3 regions of the Glutamicibacter sp. AOP12-B1-11 genome follow, and region 1 is predicted to be linked to each of the others. Evidence: riboswitches for the same ligand, from Rfam matches in the RefSeq annotation. Region 1 holds a riboswitch; each other region holds the start of a gene.
The links. Region 1 has a riboswitch for thiamine pyrophosphate ahead of thiC (phosphomethylpyrimidine synthase ThiC). Riboswitches for the same ligand answer to the same signal wherever they lie in the genome.
Positions count from the first base shown of each region.

Region 1 (7,219 bases):
AAGCAGACCGGCGTCTGTCATGTCAGTCAGCCCGTTCCATTGCATTTCTGAGCCCGGGAAGACGAACGGTTCTCCCGTTTCCTTGCACAGCGTTGCTTGCGTGGCGAGCGTGAGCCCCATATTCATTGCGTTTCCCACAGCATGCCCAATGACGGTGTGCGCGCGGTGCACGGACCAGGTGAATCCCTGCTCGGCGGCCGCGGCGAACAACTCGTCTTCTTGCGCGTAGTAGAAGTTCCGAACGGGCAGCCGCGGTTCTTCTTCATGGAACGGAGTATCCGGCATCTCGCCGGCGGCGTAGGCTTCGAAAGGGCCAAGGTAGTGCTTTAGCCCCGTCATCAGAGCCACATGGGCAACCGGCTTGTCCCGCAGCGCGGCCAAGAGAACTCGCAACATGCCTGCGTTGACAGTGATGTTCTCTTCCTCAGAGTCCTGCCGCGACCAAGCGGTGAAGAAGATGTGCGTCGGATGTTCAGGAGCGAGAACGGCCGCCACTGATTCAGCCGAAGTCAGGTCCGCGGAAAGCCAGCGCACTCCGTCGCGATCAGCCCCCGGCCTGCGGGACAAGGCAATAACTGGCCATCCTGCGGTGGCGAGGGTCTCCACAAGTGCAGATCCTGCGATGCCCGTCGCTCCAACCACGAGCGCTGTGCGTTGTTCACTCTGTACCGATTTGTCATTGATTGCCATACTGGTGCCAAGCTACGATGCAGGCTAGATATTCCCGGCTGTCCGCCCGGTCGCCTGCTCGGAGCAATCCAAAAGATTATTCATCCGCGCGCGCCCACCCTGAGCGACTCGCTTCTGAAGCTACGCCACTCCCCACCTCGGCATCTCAGACTCGAAAAATTGGCCTCAAAAACAGCTGAATTTCACGGTTCCTAGCTCCATACACACCACGACTTCCGGGCCGACCCAGATTGTTCGCCCTAGACTTCCCCTCCTACGCAACCAACTACGTCCTGAACTACGCGTTCAGGAAGCGGACGGTTCGTGCGGAGAACAGGGGAGCCTCGCCGCGCCGTTACACAACAGTTCACCGGCCCATCGCGCATCGCGATCCAGGACCGAAGCAAGAATCTCTGCATGCTCCTGTTCAATATCGCGTTTCACGTCACGGGCATCTGGTCCTGCGCAACGCCCATGAAGCTGGATCCGGACCGAGGCGTTTGTGTCGGGTCCGTCTGCAGCGGCACACCACGGCCACTCGCCCAATTTGTTGTGAAAATCTTGGTGTGAAGGATTCAACTCAGGTGTGTAATCATTCGGGTCTTCTGCCGAACTACGCGGGGAGCCATGCGGACAGTGGCGAATATTACGAGGAGCCGGTGCGCGTGATCATGAATGCCGGATTGCTCAGCGCCGATCCGGCAAGCGCCCGAATAGGCGCCTACTTTAATGCAGGTAAGTGCGCGCCACCTGATATGCGGTGCGCCGGATGAGCTCCAAAGCCTGCGATGAAAGCTCATCGAGATCGGCCGGGCCCTGTGCTATCGAATAGGCTGCGAGAATTCCCGACTCGGCGAGCAGCTCCTCGGCAAGGTCTACGGATCCGGCGATCACGATAATGTCTGCATCTCTGCGCGCAGCCTGCAGCACCCCGCTGACCACCTTGCCCTGCAGGGATTGCGAATCCAGGCGCCCCTCACCGGTAAAGACCAGCTGCGCGTCGGCAAGAATCTGGTGCGCGTTCAAAGCCTGCGCTACCAGTTCCCACCCGGGCACGAGCTCAACCTCGCAGTAAGATCCAAGGCAGAGCGCCAAGCCGCCGGCGGCTCCCATGCCGGGCTGCTCGCGCAGCTTTCGACCGGACGCGGTTTCCAAGGTGTCAGCGAGCCGAGCCAGTCCCGCATTCAGTGCTTCCACTTCCTGGGGCGAGGCGCCCTTTTGCGGTCCGAAAACCGCGGCGGCCCCGTTTTCTCCCAGCAACGGATTGGTGACATCGCAGGCGATCTGCCATTTGACTCGAGAAGCTCGCGAATCCAGACCGGAGATATCGATGCTCGCCAGGTCGTTCAGCGCACCACCGCCCGCAGCCAATTCTTTGCCCTGAGCATCGAGGAACTTCGCACCCAGAGCTGCGAGCAATCCAGCTCCGCCATCGGTGGTGGCCGAGCCACCAAGACAAAGAATGATTCGCTGCACTCCAAGCTCCAAGGCTTGAATGACAAGTGGGCCCAGCCCAAAAGTGGTGGCTTGAAGTGGTTGCCGCGGTACGTCACTGACCTGGGGCAATCCCGCGGCTTCCGCTGCCTCGATCACGGCGGTCGTTCCATCTGCAGACAACCCGAAACGCGAGTTGACGGTCCTGCCCAGCGCATCGGTTGTTTCAACGACCTTCGCTTCGGTTCCCCAAGCGTCGATCAACGCATCGAGGGTTCCCTCGCCGCCATCGGCAAAGGGAACGGCGGTGATCGATACCGTACGGGCCACAGAGGTAGCAGCCGCATTCACCCCTGCGGCGATCGCGTCCGCGACTTCGCTGGCCCGGGCGCTGCCTTTGAAGGAGTCCGGAACGATTGCCACATTTAGTGGTTGGGCCGCGGCTGGCGTGCGCTGTGTCATGGACTCAACATTAGGTGCTCTTGAATCCCGGGAATATAGGCAGGCATACATACTTTTGAGCACCAGCGAGCTGATTTATATGCATTACGCACCCTTGACGCGTAGCCGACTATTTACCGCCCTGCTGTTCGCGGTAGTCCTCGATTGACGCGTTGAACTTATGCAGAAGTTCTGCGAATTTGTTGACTTCTTCGGCCGGCCAATCCGAGGTAATGCGGTCGATTGCGCTGACCGAATGCTCGCGAACCTCCGTGAGCCGCTGCTGCCCCAGTTCGGTCAAGGCAAACTTTCGCGCAACACTGCCCGCCGGATCGAGGATTCGTTCGAGATAGCCGTCCCGCACAGCGGTGGTGGTTTGACGTTGCAGGGTCGAGGCGTCGAGGAGAAAAACCGTGCTCATTTCACCGATCGACATCGGCCCCTGGACTTCGATGCGGCTCATCAGCAGATAGACGCTGCGATCCAAGCCATCACCGCTTCGGCGCTGCGCGATGGTGTAGCGGCTGAGCAGCGTTTGCTCATACTCGATATCTGCTGTGCGGCGTTTCATGTACCTAATTCTCCACTTCTACTCATTCGATCATACCCGAACATGTATTATGAACATTTTATGTATCTTACACATTCACTCTGAGAGGCTCTCGTGTCCAAACCCACCTCTGCCGGGATTCCCGGCTCAGGTCTAGCAGTCGCCGTTCTCGCCTCCGCGGGCATCGCTTCGTCGATCACCCAGACCATGGTCACGCCGCTGATCCCACAGCTGCCCGGCATTTTTGATACCTCAGCCTCAAACACCGCGTGGATCATCACCGCCACGCTACTTGCAGCCGCGGTGGCAGTACCAATTTCCGGGCGCTTGGGCGACCTCTTTGGCAAACGGCGCATGCTGCTCATCCTGGCGCTGCCACTGATCCTCGGTTCCATCGTGTGCGCCATGGCCCCCACGGTGGAGGTCATGATCGTCGGCCGCGCACTGCAAGGCCTAGGCTCGGGCATGGTGCCACTGGGCATCGCCATGCTGCGTGACCTTGTCCCGAAGGAACGCCTGTCTTCGGCCATTGCCACGGTCAGCGCCACGCTGGGCGTCGGTGGCGCCATCGGCATGCCGATTTCCGCCGCCGTCATTGATTTCGCCAACTGGCGCGCCCTGTTCTACGGCAGCGCGGTAGTCACGCTGCTGGTAGTTGTCGCCATCTGGAAACTCATTCCTGCCCTGCCGGCCGGCGCCGCCGGACAGCGCTTCGACTGGCTGGGCGCCATTGGGCTGGGCATTGGCCTGATCTCGCTCATGCTTGCCGTCTCCAAGGGCTCCTCTTGGGGCTGGGCGGCACCGCTGACGCTGGGCCTGTTCGGAATGGCCGCCCTCACGCTGTTGATCTGGGGCATTTGGGAAACACGGACCAAGGATCCGCTGGTTGACCTGCGCACCGCTGTTATTCCGCGCGTGCTGCTGACAAATATCGCCTCGATTTTCGTCGGCTTCGGAATGTACGCCAGCATGCTGGTCATGCCACAGATCCTGCAGCTGCCGTCGCAGACCGGCTATGGCTTGGGCCAGTCGATTCTCGCAGCCGGCCTCTGGATGGCTCCAGGCGGCCTGATGATGCTGGTGCTCTCCCCTGTCGGCGGGCGGCTTTCCGACGCACGAGGCCCGAAGTTCACGCTGGTACTTGGCGTTTCGGTCATCGCCGTCGGCTACTGCCTGACCCTGCTCGGCATGGGTAGCGCGTGGAGCCTGATGCTCACCAGCCTCGTCATCAACGGTGGTGTGGCTCTGGCCTACGGCGCCATGCCGGCGATCATCATGGGCGCAGTCCCCCGCAGCGAAACGGCTGCGGCCAATGGCTTTAACACGCTGATGCGTTCGCTGGGCACGACCACCGGCGCCGCGGTCATCGGCCTGGTGCTGGCCCAGATGACCACCGATTTCGGCGGAGCTTCACTACCGTCAGAATCCGGATTCCGCGTGGCGCTGATACTTGGAGCTGGCATTTCCGTGGTCGCGGCAATCTTGGCGGCCTGCATTCCCAGCGCCGCGAAGAAGACCGCGATCGAAGTCGACGCGTCGCAGGAACTCAGCCTGAACAAGTAGTCACCCCGGCTCTTCGGAATTGCCGAGTTTATGCTCAGCTTTGACATAGAAACCCCGGGTAATGTCGTAGACACCTCCTTGAAGGTGCGAGTGATGATCGTAAGGCTCCCGTTGGATATTGCCCAATGGGAGCCTTTCACTTTAAAGTTTCTCGTCTTCCTTGCAAGTCCACGTTGTCAGTCGTGATACCTTGTTTGAGACCACACGGGTGCCCTCGCAGGGGCTGAGATCGGGCTAACGCCGTCCGCGACCGTTGAACCTGTCCGGGTAATGCCGGCGAAGGAAGTGAGTTTCCCACAGTGGAACAATTTGAACAGCACTCTGCCCACACCCTTGCCTACCGTGAGTCTGAGGGAATTTCGGTTCCTGTCACGCAGATCCAGCTGGCAGATGCCCCCAACGGCGAGCCGAACGAACCGCTGCAGGTGTACCGCACCAGCGGCCCGGGGAGCGACCCGACCACGGGGCTGAAACCATTTCGAGAGTCGTGGATTCGTGAGCGTGGAGATGTCGAGACCTATGCCGGGCGTGAGCGCAACTTGCACGATGATGGCAGATCCGCGGTCCGCCGCGGCACGGCGAGCGCCGAATGGGCCGGGCGCTCGGCACCACCGTTGCGTTCGGCACCCGGGACTCGGGTCACCCAGATGCACTACGCACGGCAAGGGGTCATCACCCCGGAAATGCGCTATGTGGCCCTGCGCGAAGAATGCGATGTCGAGCTGGTGCGCAGCGAGCTAGCGGCCGGCCGGGCAATCCTTCCGGTGAACATCAACCATCCGGAATCCGAACCGATGATCATCGGCAAGGCCTTCTTGGTAAAAATCAACGCGAACATCGGCAACTCGGCGGTGACCAGCTCGATCGCCGAGGAAGTCTCCAAACTCCAGTGGGCTACCAAATGGGGTGCCGACACGGTGATGGACCTTTCCACCGGCGACGATATCCACACCACCCGTGAATGGATCATCCGCAACTCGCCGGTTCCCATCGGCACCGTCCCGATCTACCAAGCACTAGAAAAGGTCAACGGCGAAGCGAACGAACTGACCTGGGAGATCTTCCGCGACACGGTCATCGAACAGTGCGAGCAGGGCGTGGACTACATGACCATTCATGCAGGTGTGCTGCTGCGCTACATCCCGCTGACCGCCAACCGGGTCACCGGAATGGTCTCCCGCGGCGGGTCGATTATGGCCGGTTGGTGCCTTGCGCATCATCAGGAGAATTTCCTTTACACCCACTTTGACGAACTCTGCGAGATTTTCTCTCGTTACGATGTCGCATTCTCCCTGGGCGACGGGCTGCGTCCAGGCTCCATTGCGGACGCGAATGATGCGGCCCAGTTCGCCGAGCTGGATACCTTGGCGGAGTTGACCAAGCGTGCCTGGAAATATGATGTTCAGGTGATGGTCGAAGGCCCCGGGCATATCCCTTTCCATCTGGTGCGCGAGAATGTGGAACGCCAGCAGGAGCTTTGCGACGGGGCGCCGTTTTACACGCTCGGCCCGCTGGTCACCGATATCGCTCCGGGATATGACCACATCACCAGCGCAATCGGCGCGACCGAAATCGCCCGCTATGGCACCGCGATGCTCTGCTACGTCACGCCCAAAGAGCACCTGGGCCTGCCCAACCGGGATGATGTGAAGACCGGGGTGATCACCTATAAGATTGCGGCGCACGCGGCGGATCTCGCCAAGGGCCACCCGGGCGCCACGGCGCGGGATGATGCGCTGAGCAAGGCGCGCTTCGAATTCCGCTGGAATGACCAGTTCTCCCTTTCACTGGACCCCGTTACGGCGCAGGAGTTCCACGACGAGACGTTGCCGGCGGAACCAGCGAAGACCGCGCACTTCTGCTCAATGTGTGGCCCGAAATTCTGCTCCATGCGGATCTCCCAAGACATTCGGGATGAATATGGATCCGCCGAGGCACAGGCTGCATTGGCCGGGATGGCTGAGAAAAGCCGGCAGTTCCTTGAAAGCGGTGGCAAGGTATATGTCGGGGAAGAGATACCTGTTGGACCCGGCACGCTCTAGAACCGGGAAACCCGAAGCGCAGCCAAAGTGCCTGCACAGAAAGCGCGCTTAGAGTTACAAGTACCTCATTGAAGGTGCGAGTGATGATCGTAAGGCTCCCGTTGGATTGTATCCAACGGGAGCTTTTCAATTTTGGCCGTTCAACCCACTGTGCGGCACGAGCCCGGCGGTTCCCACCCAAGGCCAGGACTCTGTCGACGAAATGATCGGCAAACTTTTCCGGTCGCTCCGGTGTCGATTGCCGAGCGGGCCGACAAGACCTTAGACTCAAAATTCCGCGCTTGCCCGAGAAGCTCCAATAGCCAACACCCAGATCATTTACTCGGTAGTTCTTTTTCTTTCGCCTCCAGATGGATCCTAGGTCCCGGCGCCAGGTAGTTCGACTGCAAGCTACCCGTTGCTTGAATACCGAGCCAAACCAAAGCTCCAGCATAGAGTCGTATCTTAGAGTGGAATTACCTCATTGAAGGTGCGAGTGATGATCGGGAGCATCCCGCCGGGCAACCGGCGGGATGCTCTT
Region 1 is NZ_JBQSYL010000040.1:16,781-23,999, reverse strand. It holds gene ACT3UQ_RS18040 (SDR family oxidoreductase) at 1-690, opposite strand, end outside; gene ACT3UQ_RS18035 (glycerate kinase) at 1,396-2,565, opposite strand; gene ACT3UQ_RS18030 (MarR family winged helix-turn-helix transcriptional regulator) at 2,675-3,115, opposite strand; gene ACT3UQ_RS18025 (MFS transporter) at 3,209-4,657, shown strand; TPP riboswitch at 4,852-4,959, shown strand; gene thiC (phosphomethylpyrimidine synthase ThiC) at 4,957-6,699, shown strand.

Region 2 (7,219 bases), on a different contig from region 1:
GCCTTCGGCGTGAAACCGAAGATCGCCGGCGAGACCACGTATAAGCGTCCCTCGCTGATCTTCCTGAGCCCCCTGCTGGTGTTGACCTTGTGCACCCTGGCGCTGGGCCTCTACCCGAAATTCATCGAACCGCTGATCGCCCACTGGTCGCTCCTGCAGGGCGGACCGGGGCAGATGCATCTAATGCTTTTCGCCGGGTTCAACCCGGCCTTGGGACTGAGCGCCATCTCGGTGGCCATCGGTATTTTGTTCTTCTGGCTGCGCAAGCGCACCGATACCGGAGCGCCGTTGCGGCGCAGCGTGATTTCCGCCGAGGAAATCTACCGCGGGAGCATCAACGTGCTGGACCGTGTCGCCATTTGGACCACCGGTCGTACCCAGCGTGGTTCGCTGTCCTTCTACCTGGGCGTGATCCTCATGGTCGTGCTCATCTTGCCGCTGTCCATCGCGCTGACCGTCGAAACTCCGTGGCCCACCAACTGGGTCATCGCCGATCATCCGGCCCAGCTGGTCATCGGCGCGATCATCATCACCGGTTGCGTGATCGCGATCGTGGCGCCGAAGCGTTTCATGGCGGTGCTGATGGTCTCTGTGACCGGCTACGGGATGGTTGCCATCTTCGCGCTGCAGGGCGCCCCGGATCTGGCGCTCACCCAGCTTTTGGTGGAAACCATCGTGCTGGTCTCCTTCGTGCTGGCGCTGCGCGCCCTGCCCAAACGCCTCTGGGTTGGCCTGACCGAGATCAATTGGGGCCGCGCGGTGCTCGCCATCGCGCTGGCGATCATGGTGGTGTATATCGCTATCGCGATGATGGCCGCACGCACCGAAGCCCCGATCTCGCTGGCCTACCCGGATCTGGCTTACTACGAGGGCTTCGGCGAGAACATCGTGAACGTGACGCTGGTGGACATCCGCGTCTGGGATACCTTCGGCGAGATCACCGTGCTGGCGGCTGCGGCCACGGGCGTGGCCTCGCTGATCTTCGCCGGCCGGAGCTTCGGGCAGCGCGTGCGCGCCCATCATGTAGCACCGGGAAGCATCGACCGCGGCTCCGAAGCCATGGGCGACCAGCGGAGCAAGGAAGTTGGGCTGCGCGTGGCCCGGCGTTTCGCCAGCTCCAGCAACCAGGACTGGCTGATGGCCGGCAACACGCTGGTGGCCGAACGGCGTTCGATCATTTTCGAGATTGTCACCCGGCTGGTATTCCACACGGTGTTGCTGCTCAGCGTCTATGCGCTGATCGCCGGGCACAACGCTCCCGGCGGGGGATTCGCCGGCGGGCTGATCGCGGGGCTGGCCTTGACCATCCGCTACCTTGCCGGCGGACGCGTGGAGCTCTCCGAATCGATGCGTGTCGCACCTGGCATGCTGATCGGTGGCGGCTTGGCCCTGGCCGGAATTGCCGGAGTGATTCCGGTGCTTTTCGGCGACCCGATCTTCACCACCTACGTATGGGAATTCTGGCTGCCGGTCTTTGGCGAACATAAGTTCGTCACCTCAACGATTTTCGATATTGGAGTGTATCTGGTGGTCCTTGGCCTCGTACAGGACGTCCTGCGCTCCCTGGGTAGCGAAATCGATGAGCTCTCCGAGGGGCGCTCACCGATCGAACAACACGATGTCACCCACGCCACGGCTTCGGGGGTAGGACGATGAGCGTGAATATTACCTTCCTGGTGATTACCGGCGTGCTGCTGGCCGCCGGATTCTATCTGGTACTGGAACGTACCCTGACCCGCGTGCTGCTTGGCATCATGCTCTTGGGCAACGGGGTGAACCTGCTGATTCTGACCAGCGGCGGACGCCGCGGGGTGGCGCCGCTGTTCGATTCGAGCATTGCCCCGGAGGAGTACTCCGATCCGTTGCCGCAGGCCTTGATCCTCACCGCCATCGTGATCACCTTCGCGGTGACCGCGTTCCTGCTCGCGATGATCTATCGTTCCTGGGCGCTGACCAGCGCCGATGTGGTTGCCGACGATACCGAGGATATTAAGGTTTCGCAGTCCACCGCATATGACGAAGAAGAAGATTCGCCGGTAGCCGAGGACACGACAGAATTCGTCGATGAAGAAGGCCGACCGATTAGAGAAGGGGAAGAGTAACCATGGAATTTCTCGAACTCTCCCCGCTGGCTGTGCTGCTGCCGATATTCGGTGCCGGCGCAGCGTTCCTGGCGCGCCGCCGCCTCCGTGTCCAGCGGCTGATCACGATCGGCATCCTCTGCCTGACGCTGGTCCTCGAAGCCGGCATGGTGGCAGCGGTGTGGGGCGGCGAAAGCTATGCCATCCACATTGGCGGCTGGGACTCGCCGTTCGGCATTGCGCTGATGGTCGACGGCTTCAGCTCCTTCATGCTGCTGATTTCGACCGTGGTGTCCCTCGCGGTGCTGTTCTACGCGACCAGCCAGGGCCTGGCCGATGGGGACGAACCGGGGCCGGTATCGGTCTTCCACCCGGCCTACCTGATTCTGCTCGCCGGCGTGTCCAACGCCTTCCTCGCCGCGGATCTATTCAACCTGTATGTCGGCTTCGAAATCCTGCTGACCGCCAGCTACGTGCTGCTGACCCTCGGCGGTACCGCCGAACGCATCCGCGCCGGAACCACCTATGTGGTGGTTTCGGTGGTGTCCTCGGTGATCTTCCTGATGGCGATCGCAATGATCTATGCCGCCACAGGTACCGTGAACATGGCAGACTTGGCGGTGAAGCTGCCCGAACTGGACCAAGGCCCGCACCTGATCCTGCACGTGCTGCTGCTTATTGCCTTCGGCATCAAGGCCGCCGTTTTCCCGCTCTCGCTCTGGCTTCCGGACTCCTATCCAACGGCTCCGGCCCCGGTCACCGCGGTATTCGCCGGGCTGCTGACCAAGGTCGGGGTGTACGCGATCATCCGTACCGAAACGCTGTTGTTCCCCGGCGGGACGGTTAACGCCGCGCTGCTGGTGGTTGCGGCATTGACCATGGTCATCGGTATTCTCGGTGCGCTGGCCCAGACGGACCTCAAACGTATGCTTTCGTTCACGCTAACCAGCCACATCGGCTACCTGATCTTCGGTGTTGCCGTCGGCGGACCGCTGGCCATCGCCGCCACCATCTACTACGTGGGCCACCACATCATCGTGCAGACCTCGCTATTCATGGTTGCCGGGCTCATCGAACGCCGAGCAGGCAGCGCGAACGTGACCAAACTCGGCTCGCTGGCCAAGCTGTCTCCGATGCTTGCCGTGCTCTTCTTCATTCCGGCCATCAACCTCGGCGGCATCCCGCCCTTCTCCGGATTCCTCGGGAAGTTCGGGCTGTTGCATGCGGCGTCGTCCGAGGCAGACGCCTTGACTTGGGTGGTCATCGGCGCCGGGCTGCTGACCAGTTTGCTGACCCTGCTTGCGATTATTCGTGTGTGGGCGCGTATGTTCTGGCGCCGTGCGGCGGATGCCGAGGTGCCAAACGCGCAATTGATCGCAGAATCGACGCGGGTTCTGGAACATGCCGCGGCAGGCGGCGCCGAGTCCCCGCATCTGGGCAGGAAGCTTGCCCGCGAGTTGGAATCCGAGTCCCTGCCTTGGGGGATGCGCTACGCGACCGGTTCGCTCGTTGCCGCAGGTATCGCGCTGACCATATTCGCCGGGCCGATCTTCGCCTTCTGTGAACGCGTGGCGGCCGAATTGATTGCACGTGAACCATTCATCAACGCAGTACTACCGTTGAGTTAGGAGGAAAGGCGCATGAAGGACAAGAACCTCAAACATCGTGACCAGCGCATCGATGATGCGCTGGATACCTCCGGTGTCCGTCACCGTGCCACCTTCAAGCAGGAGTGGCCGTTGCTCCTGCTGCTCATCTTCGTATGGGGTGCACTGTGGCAGGACTTCTCGGCCGGGAATCTATTGTTTGGCGCGATTATTTCGATCGTCATCGTGAATCTATTCCCGCTGCCGCCGGTGGTGCTTCCCGGACGAATAAACCTTTGGTATTGCCTGAAGCTCTTCGCGTGGTTCCTCGGTCAGGTATTCGTCGCCAGCGGCCATGTGGCGCGAGTTGCGATAGTACGCCGTAAGAAGGCACGCAGCGCGGTGATCGCAGTGCCGCTGCGCACCGAATCTGACTTGGTAGTGATGACCGTGGGCCATGTGCTGACCCTGATCCCAGGTTCCTTCGTGGTGGACGTGGACCGCAGCAGTTCCACCTTGTACCTGCACTATCTCGATGTGAATAGCGATGCGGATGTGGAAAAGGCGCGAGCGAATATCCACGACATTGAACGCCGGTTGATCATGGCCATCGGAAGCCCCGATGAATACGAGGCGATCAAGAATGAATGCGGTCCGGATTTCTCCAGCAGGAAGCCCAAGAAATGATTGAAATAGCTGTATGGATTGGCGGAGTGATGTTGGCGCTGGCCTCTATCGCTTGCCTGTGGCGGGTTTTCAAGGGCCCCTCGATTCTTGACCGGGTGCTCGCTCTCGACGTCATGCTGTTGATCATTTCCAGTGCGCTGTGCCTAGACATGGCGCTGAACCGGCACACCGATTACCTGCTGTTCACGGTGGTTGCATGCACCTTGGGATTCATCGGCTCGGTTACCGTCTCGCGGTTCGTATCGGATCAGAGGAACGCCTAATGGACACGTTCTTAGAAGCACTCGCTGCGCTCTTGCTGGTACTTGGTTCCCTGATGTCGCTGATCGCCGGAATCGGTTTAATTACCTTCCCGGATCTGCTTTCACGCATGCACGCGGCCACCAAACCACAAGTATTGGGCTTCCTGCTGCTCTTCGCCGGACTCATCATCCACTTGCGCAGCTGGGGACTGATCCCGGTCTTTGCATTGGCCTGGGGATTGCAGCTGCTGACTGCCCCGGTATCGGCGCACATGATTGGCCGCGCCGGATATCGCACGAAGCACGTGGCGAAAGAAACCTTGCATGTTGATGAACTAAAACAGGTCATTAGCAATCATTCGCAGACGACCGGAACCACCGCAGCGGTGCCGCCAGCGAAACCTGCACAGAACGACGAGCCCGAGAGCACCTAGCTGCTGGTTAAACTTTGGTGGGGCAGGCCAAATGGCCTGCCCCACCAAAGGAATTCGGCAATGTTACTTGCTGAACTTCTTCATGGCCTTGTTGGTGCCGCGATCAGCCAGCACCTGGATAATCGATGCGACCACGGCGGAGAAAATGGCGAACCCCAAAGCCTGGCGCATACTCGCTTCCGCGGCTGCTTCCTTGCCGTGACGTGGCGCGTCGTTTCCGGTGAAGCCTTTCCAGACCTTGTCGACCAGTCGGCTTCCAAGCATTCCCGCTCCCATTGAAATTCCAAGGGTAACAAGCTTCTGCACTGAGTTCATGAGGACCTCGCATTCGCGTCGTAAGGTTTCGTTCTGTAGCCCAGCATACCTGCGGTATGGTGGTTGAGCAGTAATCATTCCGACAGGGGAGCGTCATGCCGTTCGCGGTGCAAGACGCTGAGAGTGCGATAGATCGCAGACCCTCGAACCTGCCCCGGCTAGTACCGGCGAAGGAAGTCGAGCATCTCGGATGCGGATCATGGCGCGCGATTAAACGCCCACCGGTCCGTGCATCTCCCCTCCTTACATAGGAGGACAAACCTTATGAACGTTGCACCAGCAACTAACCGTGCCAGCTGGCGCGTGGTCGACATCGTTGTGGCCTCGGTAATCGCGGTCGCCTCGGGCGTTATCTTTTGGGCTTGGAACGCCGGATACGGATTGGTCAGCCTTGCTTTCGTGGCGTTCCCACCGGCAAGCGCCTTCGTATCTGGCATGTGGCTTTTTCCCGCGGTGCTCGGTGCGTTGATTATCCGGAAACCCGGTGCCGCGCTGTATTGCGAGATCCTCGCCGCCGTCATCTCAGCCTTGCTAGGTTCCCAATGGGGATTAGCGGTGCTGTTCTCCGGCCTGATCCAGGGGCTCGGAGCCGAGGTGGTCTTTGCCGCAGTGCGGTACCGCCGGTGGAACCTGCCGGTGGCACTGCTTGCGGGATTCATGTCGGGAATTTTCGGCGGAATCGGCGAAGCCTACCTGCTGGGGTACTTCGCTGAGTACACCGAGGCGATGAAGCTGTTCCACGTAGTTGCCATGGGCATTTCCGGCCTAGTTATTGCCGGACTTCTCTCGTGGTTGGCAACCCGTGCTCTGGCGAAGACCGGTGCCCTGGGAGCATTGGCTAGCCGTTCGGCACACCTTGAAGGTTCGCTGCGCAGTGCCTGAATTGAGTTCTTCGACTACCGAAGCCACCCCCGGGCACCTCGGCGGTGGCGGCTTTGAGATCACGGCCGACAACTTTGGCTGGCACCATGCCGAACGTCCATTGCCGGCGCTTAGCGGACTGGACCTGCATATTCCCGCCGGGCAGAAGGTCCTGCTGCTAGGCCCATCTGGCGCCGGTAAATCAACGCTCTTGCACGCCTTGGCTGGAGTTCTGGAGATCGACGAACGGCAGCAGGCCACTGGCAAACTGCAGATTCAGCGACGGGATGCCTTTGCCCGCAGCTTCCCGGTCGGGTTGATGCAGCAAGACCCCGAAACACAGATCGTGCAGAGCCGGGTCGGCGACGATGTCGCCTTCGGTGCGGAGAATCTTGGAATGGCTCCGGAACTGATCCGCGCGCGAATCCCCGAGGTGCTTCGCGCGGTAGGACTTGGGAATCTGGATTTGTCGCACCGCACCCAGGAACTCTCCGGTGGCCAGAAGCAGCGGCTGGCCTTGGCCGGGATTCTTGCTATGGGCCCCGGTCTGATGCTCCTGGACGAACCCACCGCAAACATTGACCCGTCGGGGATCGCGCCGCTGCGTGATGCGGTGATTGCCGCCGCCAATGCCACCGGTGCGACACTGCTTGTGGTGGAACATCGCTTGCAGGCCTGGGCAGAACACGTAGACCGCGTACTCGTCCTTGCCCCTGGCGGAGGGATCGCCCATGACCTCGAGCCGCGGGCGCTCTTTGAGAATGAAAAGATTCGCCGTGAATTAGCCAGGGCGGGCATTTGGATTCCCGGCTACGTTCCGCACACCGAACCTCTTCACTCACGCGAGGGAGCGGAACTGCTCGCGGCGGTGAACCTGCGCGCGGCGCGCCATCCGCAGGCGGTGCGCACGGCCGAAATCAACTTGCGGCTGCGCGCCGGCCAAGCGTTGGTAATTCGCGGGGAAAATGGTGCAGGGAAATCCACCTTGGCGCTGACCTTAGGCGGATTGCTTG
Region 2 is NZ_JBQSYL010000019.1:70,128-77,346, forward strand. It holds gene ACT3UQ_RS12520 (Na+/H+ antiporter subunit A) at 1-1,656, shown strand, start outside; gene ACT3UQ_RS12525 (Na(+)/H(+) antiporter subunit C) at 1,653-2,102, shown strand; gene ACT3UQ_RS12530 (Na+/H+ antiporter subunit D) at 2,105-3,709, shown strand; gene ACT3UQ_RS12535 (Na+/H+ antiporter subunit E) at 3,722-4,354, shown strand; gene ACT3UQ_RS12540 (monovalent cation/H+ antiporter complex subunit F) at 4,351-4,617, shown strand; gene mnhG (monovalent cation/H(+) antiporter subunit G) at 4,617-5,030, shown strand; gene ACT3UQ_RS12550 (DUF4235 domain-containing protein) at 5,094-5,345, opposite strand; TPP riboswitch at 5,420-5,538, shown strand; gene ACT3UQ_RS12555 (ECF transporter S component) at 5,610-6,227, shown strand; gene ACT3UQ_RS12560 (ATP-binding cassette domain-containing protein) at 6,229-7,219, shown strand, end outside.
Region 2: it holds a riboswitch for thiamine pyrophosphate, as region 1 does, so the genes downstream of both, ACT3UQ_RS12555 (ECF transporter S component) here and thiC (phosphomethylpyrimidine synthase ThiC) in region 1, are expected to answer to the same signal.

Region 3 (7,219 bases), on a different contig from region 1:
CGATGATTTCGCGGGCGTAGCGCACCGCAATATCCTTCTGCCCGATGTGGATGCCGGTGACCGCGGCACCCGCTGCCCGTGCCGCGAGGAATACGTCGATGCGGTCGTTGACCAGCAGTTCGGCCTTGCCGGCGGTGAGTTCTGCCGCCGCGCAGGTAAGTTCGAAGAATTCGCGGGCGGTCTCGTTCTTGGCCCGCAGCTGCACCCATTGCACACCCGCGGCCACCGCACCTTCGATGACTTCCAAGGTGCTGCGCGGCTGGCAGCTTTCGGTGTTGGCTACCAGGTAGATTCCCAGATCACGCATTATTTGCCTCCTCAAGGCGCAGGTTGTGCAATTCCTCGGGGTCCAGCAGCGAGAGTTCGTCGAGGAAGGCCGCGGCGAAACTTCCCGGACCGCGGCCGATGGCCAGGGCCTTTTCGGCGGCCAGTCCGTACAGGCCGTGGGCTGCGATCGCCGCGTCGAACGGGTCTTCGCTCACCGCGAGCATTCCGGCGCAGATTGCACCCAGGGCGCAGCCGCCGCCGGTAATCCCGGTCAAGCCGATCCCGTTGCTGTGCACCAGCGTGGTGCGTTTGGCATCGATGATCGCATCGGCCGCCCCGGAGATCGCGACCACCGAACCATATTCGGCGGCCAACTGGCGTCCGGCCTCGATGGCCGCGTGCACGGTGTCCTGCGCGTCCACTCCGCGCCCGGTCGAGCTCCGCCCGGCCAGCGCCAGAATTTCCGAGGCATTGCCGCGGATCAGGGTGGGGCGCTGGGTCACGATTTTTCGCGCGAAGTCAGTGCGCACCGGCAATGCGCCCACGGCCACCGGGTCCAGCACCCAGGGGGTGCCGGCCTGGTTCGCACCGTGAACCGCTTCGTCCATGGCGCGCAGCTGTTCGGTGCTCGGGGTGCCCAGGTTCACCAGGACCGCGGAGGCCACCGCGGCAAATGGCCCGGCTTCGCCGGGCAGGTCGGTCATGGCCGGAGCCGCCCCGGAGGCCAGCAGCGCATTCGCGGTGAAGTTGGTGACCACGGTATTGGTCAGGCAAAACACCAAAGGGGATTGTTGCCGGTAATTCCGGGCAACGGAAGTCAGGGTCATGCGACATCCCTCCGCTAGTTTGAACTAGTTCAGGTTCGACGGGTCTCATCTCAGTCGGTGAATCCGACACCCCGTGTCACTGGCTAGAGCGTACTCACCAAAGCCGCGGAAGAACAAATTATTGCCGCGCCCGGCGTTGCACCAGCGCCCTGACGGTGGCCTCGTCGATTCCCTGAGCTCGGGCCAGCTCCCACACCCGATCCACCGCTTGAACCAGATCACCGGAGGATTTCTCCATATCGGCTCCGGCGTTCACCACCGTTCCGGCACGCCGCCGGGAGGAAACCAGGCCGGTGGCTTCGAGTTCCTTGTAAGCGCGGGCCACCGTCCCGGAAGCGACCCCCAAATCGGTGGCCAGTGCCCGCACCGTAGGGAGCTTGCTTCCCGCCGGCAGCTCGCCCAAGGAAATCAGCGAAGAGATTTGCGTGCGGATCTGTTCATAGGGCGGAACCGCCGCGTCCAGGTCCACGAAAATATGTTGGCTCATACGCGCTGCGGCACCCTAGTTTCTGGGCGGGCCAAAATGATCACTGCCGGGCAGCAGAAGACGATGATCCCCACGGCCGAAACGTAGGGACCTGCCTCGTAACCCCAGGCCAGCATGGCGACGGCCGCCGCGGTGACTACACGGAGGGCGCGTAGTTCGTGGACTTGGCGGTACCAAATTTCTTGCTCCACGGTGACATCCCAAGGCAAGGCCGCACGCCGAACCCACCAGATGTGGCAGGCGGTAGCGGCAAGCAACGCGAGGAGCGCACCCAGCGCAAAGACCGGTTTGACCGGAACTAGACCCCAAAAATATTCGAATGGTGGATTGATCAGCAGGTATGTGGCGCCGATGAGCAAGAGTCCGGCGAGCACATAGACATAGCGCGGCAGGTCTGCGCTGTGCCGAGCCAGTGAATGGGTTCCCCTGGACTTCAGGTGCAGGTAGCCCAGGAACCCGGCATTGAGCACCAAGAACAAGAGGGCTACCACCAGGAGCGACACAATTGCCTGCGGGGCATTCTCACCGGGGCGCGCATTGTCCGCGTACTCGGTCTGCACAAGCGAGGAGGAGCAGGCCAGTGCGATGAGTGTGAGCGCGGTGGTGAGGAATCCAATGGCAAACAAATTTTCGCGCATCCGCAAAAAGGAGGAGGCAGGCTTTGGGCTAGTGGTTCTGGCAAAATTTTCCGGTGGCTTCCACAATGCCATGGCGATGAAGGTGATGAGCATGGCCACGTTAGCGGTGTTTTGCCAGGGTTGATACATGGTGCGATCCAGCGACATAAGCCACGAGGCCTTGTAATGCAGCGACGAGGCTCCAACGGAGGCAAAGGCCAGGATCGAGGTGCGCAGCAGCCGGTTGAGCCAGACTTCGCGCAATACCTGGTTATCGTGGGGGCTGAGCGAACCAAGCGGTTTGCGCAGCAAAATGAAGAGCATCGCGATGAGCAGGGCCAGCGCCAGGGAGGCCAGGTTGATGGCAAACAGGGCCAGCATCTGGTCCGCCGCACGCAGTCCGTCGGTCGCGGACTGCGAAACCCAGGTGCTTCCGTAGGCGTCCGAGGAGGCAACCTCATATTGCGGGGGGACCCCGGTGACGTCGCGGATCATCCACAGGGTAAGACCGGCGCCGAGGAGTACCAGCGCGGCGACGGCACTCAAGGCCTTAGGCAACGGCGTCATCATCGAGCGAGGTTCCAGGGAGGCCGCGCGCACATTCGCCACCGACGCCGGCCAGGAGTAGAGGCCGATCAGATAGATCGACAGCAGCCAGAGTGCCGGACCGGTGGCGGCGAGCAGATCGCTGGCCCACAGGGATTCGCCGGCGCCGGCATGGGCCGCTTGCTGGTTGCTCACCCCGCCGGAACTGCTTACGAAGAAGGCAATCAGCGCGCACCAGAAGGAGTGGGATCTCGCCCGCAGCAGTGCGGGCCTGTTGTCTTGACGGGCAACCGTGCGCAGCCACGCGTAGATCAGGGCTGCGCCGATCGCCATGCTGAACGCGGCGGTGGAGAGTTGATCCATAATTACCTCCGTAAGTTGAAAAACTAATGTATCAAACACCTGATACAAATGGAATATCCCGGGGAATCAATGAAGTAGCATCGAGCCATGGGTCTCTTTACCTCAAATCCGCTTCCAGATCCCGTCGGCGACGCCGCACCGCCGGTAGACGAGCATCCCTCGCGCATCACCGAGGTCCTCGGGCACCTGCGCCGATCCGCCGACACCCGCATCACGCACCCGCGGCGCTTTCGCGCCCAGCAGCTGCGTGCCCTGGAAAAGATGCTGGCCGAACGCACGGGAGAATTCCTCGACGCGCTCGCCGAGGACCTTGGCAAGAGCGCCACCGAGGCGAAGTTCAGCGAAATCGACGTGGTCCGTTCCGAAATCGACCACGCCCAACGGCATCTCTCGGAGTGGATGGATTCAACCGCCGTCAAGGTTCCCTTCGCGCTGCAGCCGGCCATGGCCAAGGTCGAACCCCGGCCGCTGGGGGTCGTGCTGATCATCGGGCCGTGGAACTATCCCTTGCAGTTGATGCTGGCTCCACTGGTCGCCGCGATCGCCGCCGGAAACGCCGCGGTGCTCAAGCCTTCGGAGCTCGCACCGGCCACCTCGGGGGTGCTGGCGAAACTGCTCCCGATGTACCTGGACGCCCGGGTCTACGCGGTTATCGAGGGCGGAGTGGACACCGCCACCGAGCTGCTCGCCGCACGCTGGGACCACATCTTCTTCACCGGTGGACAGCAGGTCGCGCGGGTGGTCGCCGAAGCGGCCGCCAAGCAGCTGACACCCACCACCCTCGAGCTCGGCGGCAAGAGCCCCGCGGTGGTAGACAACCAGTCATTGCCCACCGCCAAGCGCCTGGCCTATGCGAAATTCATGAATACCGGACAGACCTGCGTGGCCCCGGACTATGTGCTCTCCATCGGGGACACCGACGCATTGATCGCCCGGCTCGGCCAGGCGATTGCCGGCTTCTACGGCAAAGACCCGATCAACCACCCGGATTACGGCCGAATCGTCAGCCGGAAGCATTTCGACCGACTGGTGGGCATGCTCGATTCGGGTGAGGTGGTCCACGGCGGCGACTACGACGCGGACACCTTGCGCATCGCCCCGACCATCATGCGCCAGGTCGACCTCGACTCGAAGCTGATGCAGGAAGAGATCTTCGGTCCGATCCTTCCGGTCGTCGAGGTGGCCTCCTTCGACGAGGCGCTTGAATTCATCGCCGCACGCCCCTCCCCGCTGGCCGCGTACCTGATGAGCGAGTCCCCGCGGCTGCAGTCGATCTTCTCCGATCGAGTGCGCGCCGGAGCGATTGTGCACAATGCGCCACTGGCCCAAATGGTCATCCCGTCCCTGCCATTTGGCGGGGTGGGGGCCAGTGGAATGGGCTCGTACCACGGCAAGTATGGCTTCGACCGGCTTTCGCAGATCCGCTCAGAACTCAGCAAAACGACGGTCATTGACACCTTGAGCGCAATATATCCTCCATATACATGGGCTAAGCGAAAGATTATTGATCGCTTACTGTAGCGCGGTTCATAGCTGCTGAAGCTTTCCAGGTGGAATGATTGTTAAGGCCCAAAAACCTTACTTCAGGAGCATCTGCATGACCGAGCCCGCACCGTCCACCGATGGTTTGAAGCGTGGCCTCAAAGCGCGCCATATGCAGATGATCGCCATCGGCGGGTCGATCGGCACCGGACTCTTTGTCGCCTCCGGCGGCACGATCGCCCAGGCAGGCCCGGGCGGTTCGCTGCTCGCCTACGCGCTGATCGGCCTGATGGTCCTGCTCCTAATGCAGTCCTTGGGCGAAATGAGCGCACGGTTGCCGGTGGCCGGCTCCTTCCAGACCTATGCTTCGGTCTTCGTCAACCGCCACTTCGGCTTCGCTATCGGCTGGAACTACTGGTTCAACTGGGCCATTACCGTCGCCGCTGAACTGGTTGCCGCGGGCATTGTGATGTCCTACTGGCTGCCGGATGTCCCCGGCTGGATCTGGGCCGGGACCTTCCTGCTCTTGCTCACCGCGCTGAACGCGCTGTCCACGAAGGCCTTCGGCGAAAGCGAATATTGGCTGGCGATGATCAAGGTCATCACGGTGATCGTGTTCCTCATCTGCGGCGTAGCCATGGTGCTGGGTATTATGGGCGGCAGCTCCCCGGGCTTCAGCAACTGGTCAACCGGAGACGCGCCGTTTGTTGGCGGGTGGCTCTCGGTGGTCTCGGTGTTCATGATCGCCGGCTTCTCGTTCCAGGGCACCGAGCTGGTGGGTGTGGCCGCCGGCGAAGCGGAGAATCCGCAGCGCGATATCCCCAAGGCGATCAAGGCGATCTTCTGGCGCATCATGCTCTTCTATGTGGGCGCAATCTTCATTATTGGTACCCTGCTGCCATATACCGACCCAACCCTGCTCGCCAGCGGTGAGTCGGATATCGCCAATTCGCCATTCACCATGGTCTTCGAGCGCGCCGGAATCGCCTTCGCCGCGGCACTGATGAATGCGGTGATCCTCTCCGCGATCCTTTCGGCGGGCAACTCCGGACTATATGCCTCAGCACGTATGCTTTATTCTATGGCCCGCGACGGCAAGGCGCCGAAGATCTTCGGCCGGCTCAACCGCCGCGGAGTGCCGGTGCCGGCCATGCTCTTAACCGCCTCGGTGGGCCTTTTCGGCTTCCTCACCGCCCTCATCGGGCAAGGCTCGGCCTACACCTGGCTGCTGAACGTCTCCGGGCTGTCCGGTTTTATCGCCTGGGTGGGCATCGCGGTTAGCCACTACAAGTTCCGCAAGGCATATATCGCCAGCGGACAGGACCTGGCCAAACTTCCCTACCGGGCGCCGCTATTCCCGCTGGGGCCGATCCTCGCCTTCGTGATCCTGATCGTGGTGATCGCCGGGCAGAACTACGAAGCGGTACTCCAAGGCCGGGTGCTGGAGGTGCTCTCCAGCTACATCGGGCTTCCGCTCTTCCTGCTGCTCTGGGCGGGCCACTGGTGGAAGACGCGCAAGCAGCCCGAGGTCAAAATCGACCCCTGGAGCCTGCGCTAAGCGGCCAGTGCGGCGTTAACGATGACCTGGGCCTCGCGCAAAACCTGCGCGAGGTGCTCGGCCGAGCGGGTGGATTCGGCGTAGATCTTGTAGATGTCCTCGGTCCCCGAGGGGCGTGCGGCAAACCACGCGTGTTCGCTGGAAACCTTCAGCCCGCCAATGGCGAATCCCGAGGCCTCGGTGAGTTTCGCGGTGATCGGATCCGCGGCGAGCTCGGTCGCGGTGACGGCCTGCGGATCCAGCTTGCCCAGCACGGCCTTCTGCGCCCGCGTTGCCGGGGCGTCGAAGCGGTCATAGAAACTCTGCCCGTGCGCGGCGACCAGCTCGGCATGCCGCTGGCTCGGGCTCTTGCCGGTCACCGCGCGGATTTCGCTGGCAAGCAGCGCGAGCATCAGCCCATCCTTGTCGGTGCTGAAGGCCCGTCCGTTGAAGTCCAGGAAGCTCGCTCCGGCCGATTCTTCACCGCAGAAGGCCACCTTGCCGGAGGCCAGCGGTTCGACAAAGTATTTGAAGCCCACCGGCACCTCGCGTAATTCGCGCCCGTGCGCCGCAACCACCTTGTCGATCAGCACCGAAGAGACCAAAGTCTTGCCGATCTGCGCGTCGGCGGGCCACTGCGGGCGGTGCGTGAGCAGGTAGTCGATGGCCACGGCCAGGAAATGGTTCGGGTTCATCAAGCCGCCATCCGGGGTGACGATTCCGTGCCGGTCGGCGTCCGCATCGTTGCCCGTGGCGATATCGTATTTATCCCGGTTAGCGACCAGCGAGGCCATCGCATGCGCCGAGGAGCAATCCATGCGGATCTTGCCATCCTTATCCAGCGTCATGAAGCCAAAGCGCGGGTCCACCTCTTCGTTCACCACGCTCAGGTTCAGCCCGTAGCGCCGTGAGATCTCGCCCCAGTAGTGCACCGAGGCGCCGCCGAGCGGATCCGCGCCGATCGAGATCCCGGAGGCGGCGATCGCCTCGAAGTCGATCACCTGCGCCAAATCCGCAATGTACAGCTCGCGGAAATCGAAGTCCTCCGGGTTCGCGACCCCACGCAGGATAGCCCCGCTGGCCATCAATTCAT
Region 3 is NZ_JBQSYL010000043.1:4,821-12,039, forward strand. It holds gene thiE (thiamine phosphate synthase) at 1-307, opposite strand, end outside; gene thiM (hydroxyethylthiazole kinase) at 300-1,094, opposite strand; TPP riboswitch at 1,084-1,178, opposite strand; gene ACT3UQ_RS18295 (GntR family transcriptional regulator) at 1,213-1,581, opposite strand; gene ACT3UQ_RS18300 (hypothetical protein) at 1,578-3,107, opposite strand; gene ACT3UQ_RS18305 (aldehyde dehydrogenase family protein) at 3,195-4,628, shown strand; gene ACT3UQ_RS18310 (amino acid permease) at 4,705-6,147, shown strand; gene pgm (phosphoglucomutase (alpha-D-glucose-1,6-bisphosphate-dependent)) at 6,144-7,219, opposite strand, start outside.
Region 3: it holds a riboswitch for thiamine pyrophosphate, as region 1 does, so the genes downstream of both, thiM (hydroxyethylthiazole kinase) here and thiC (phosphomethylpyrimidine synthase ThiC) in region 1, are expected to answer to the same signal.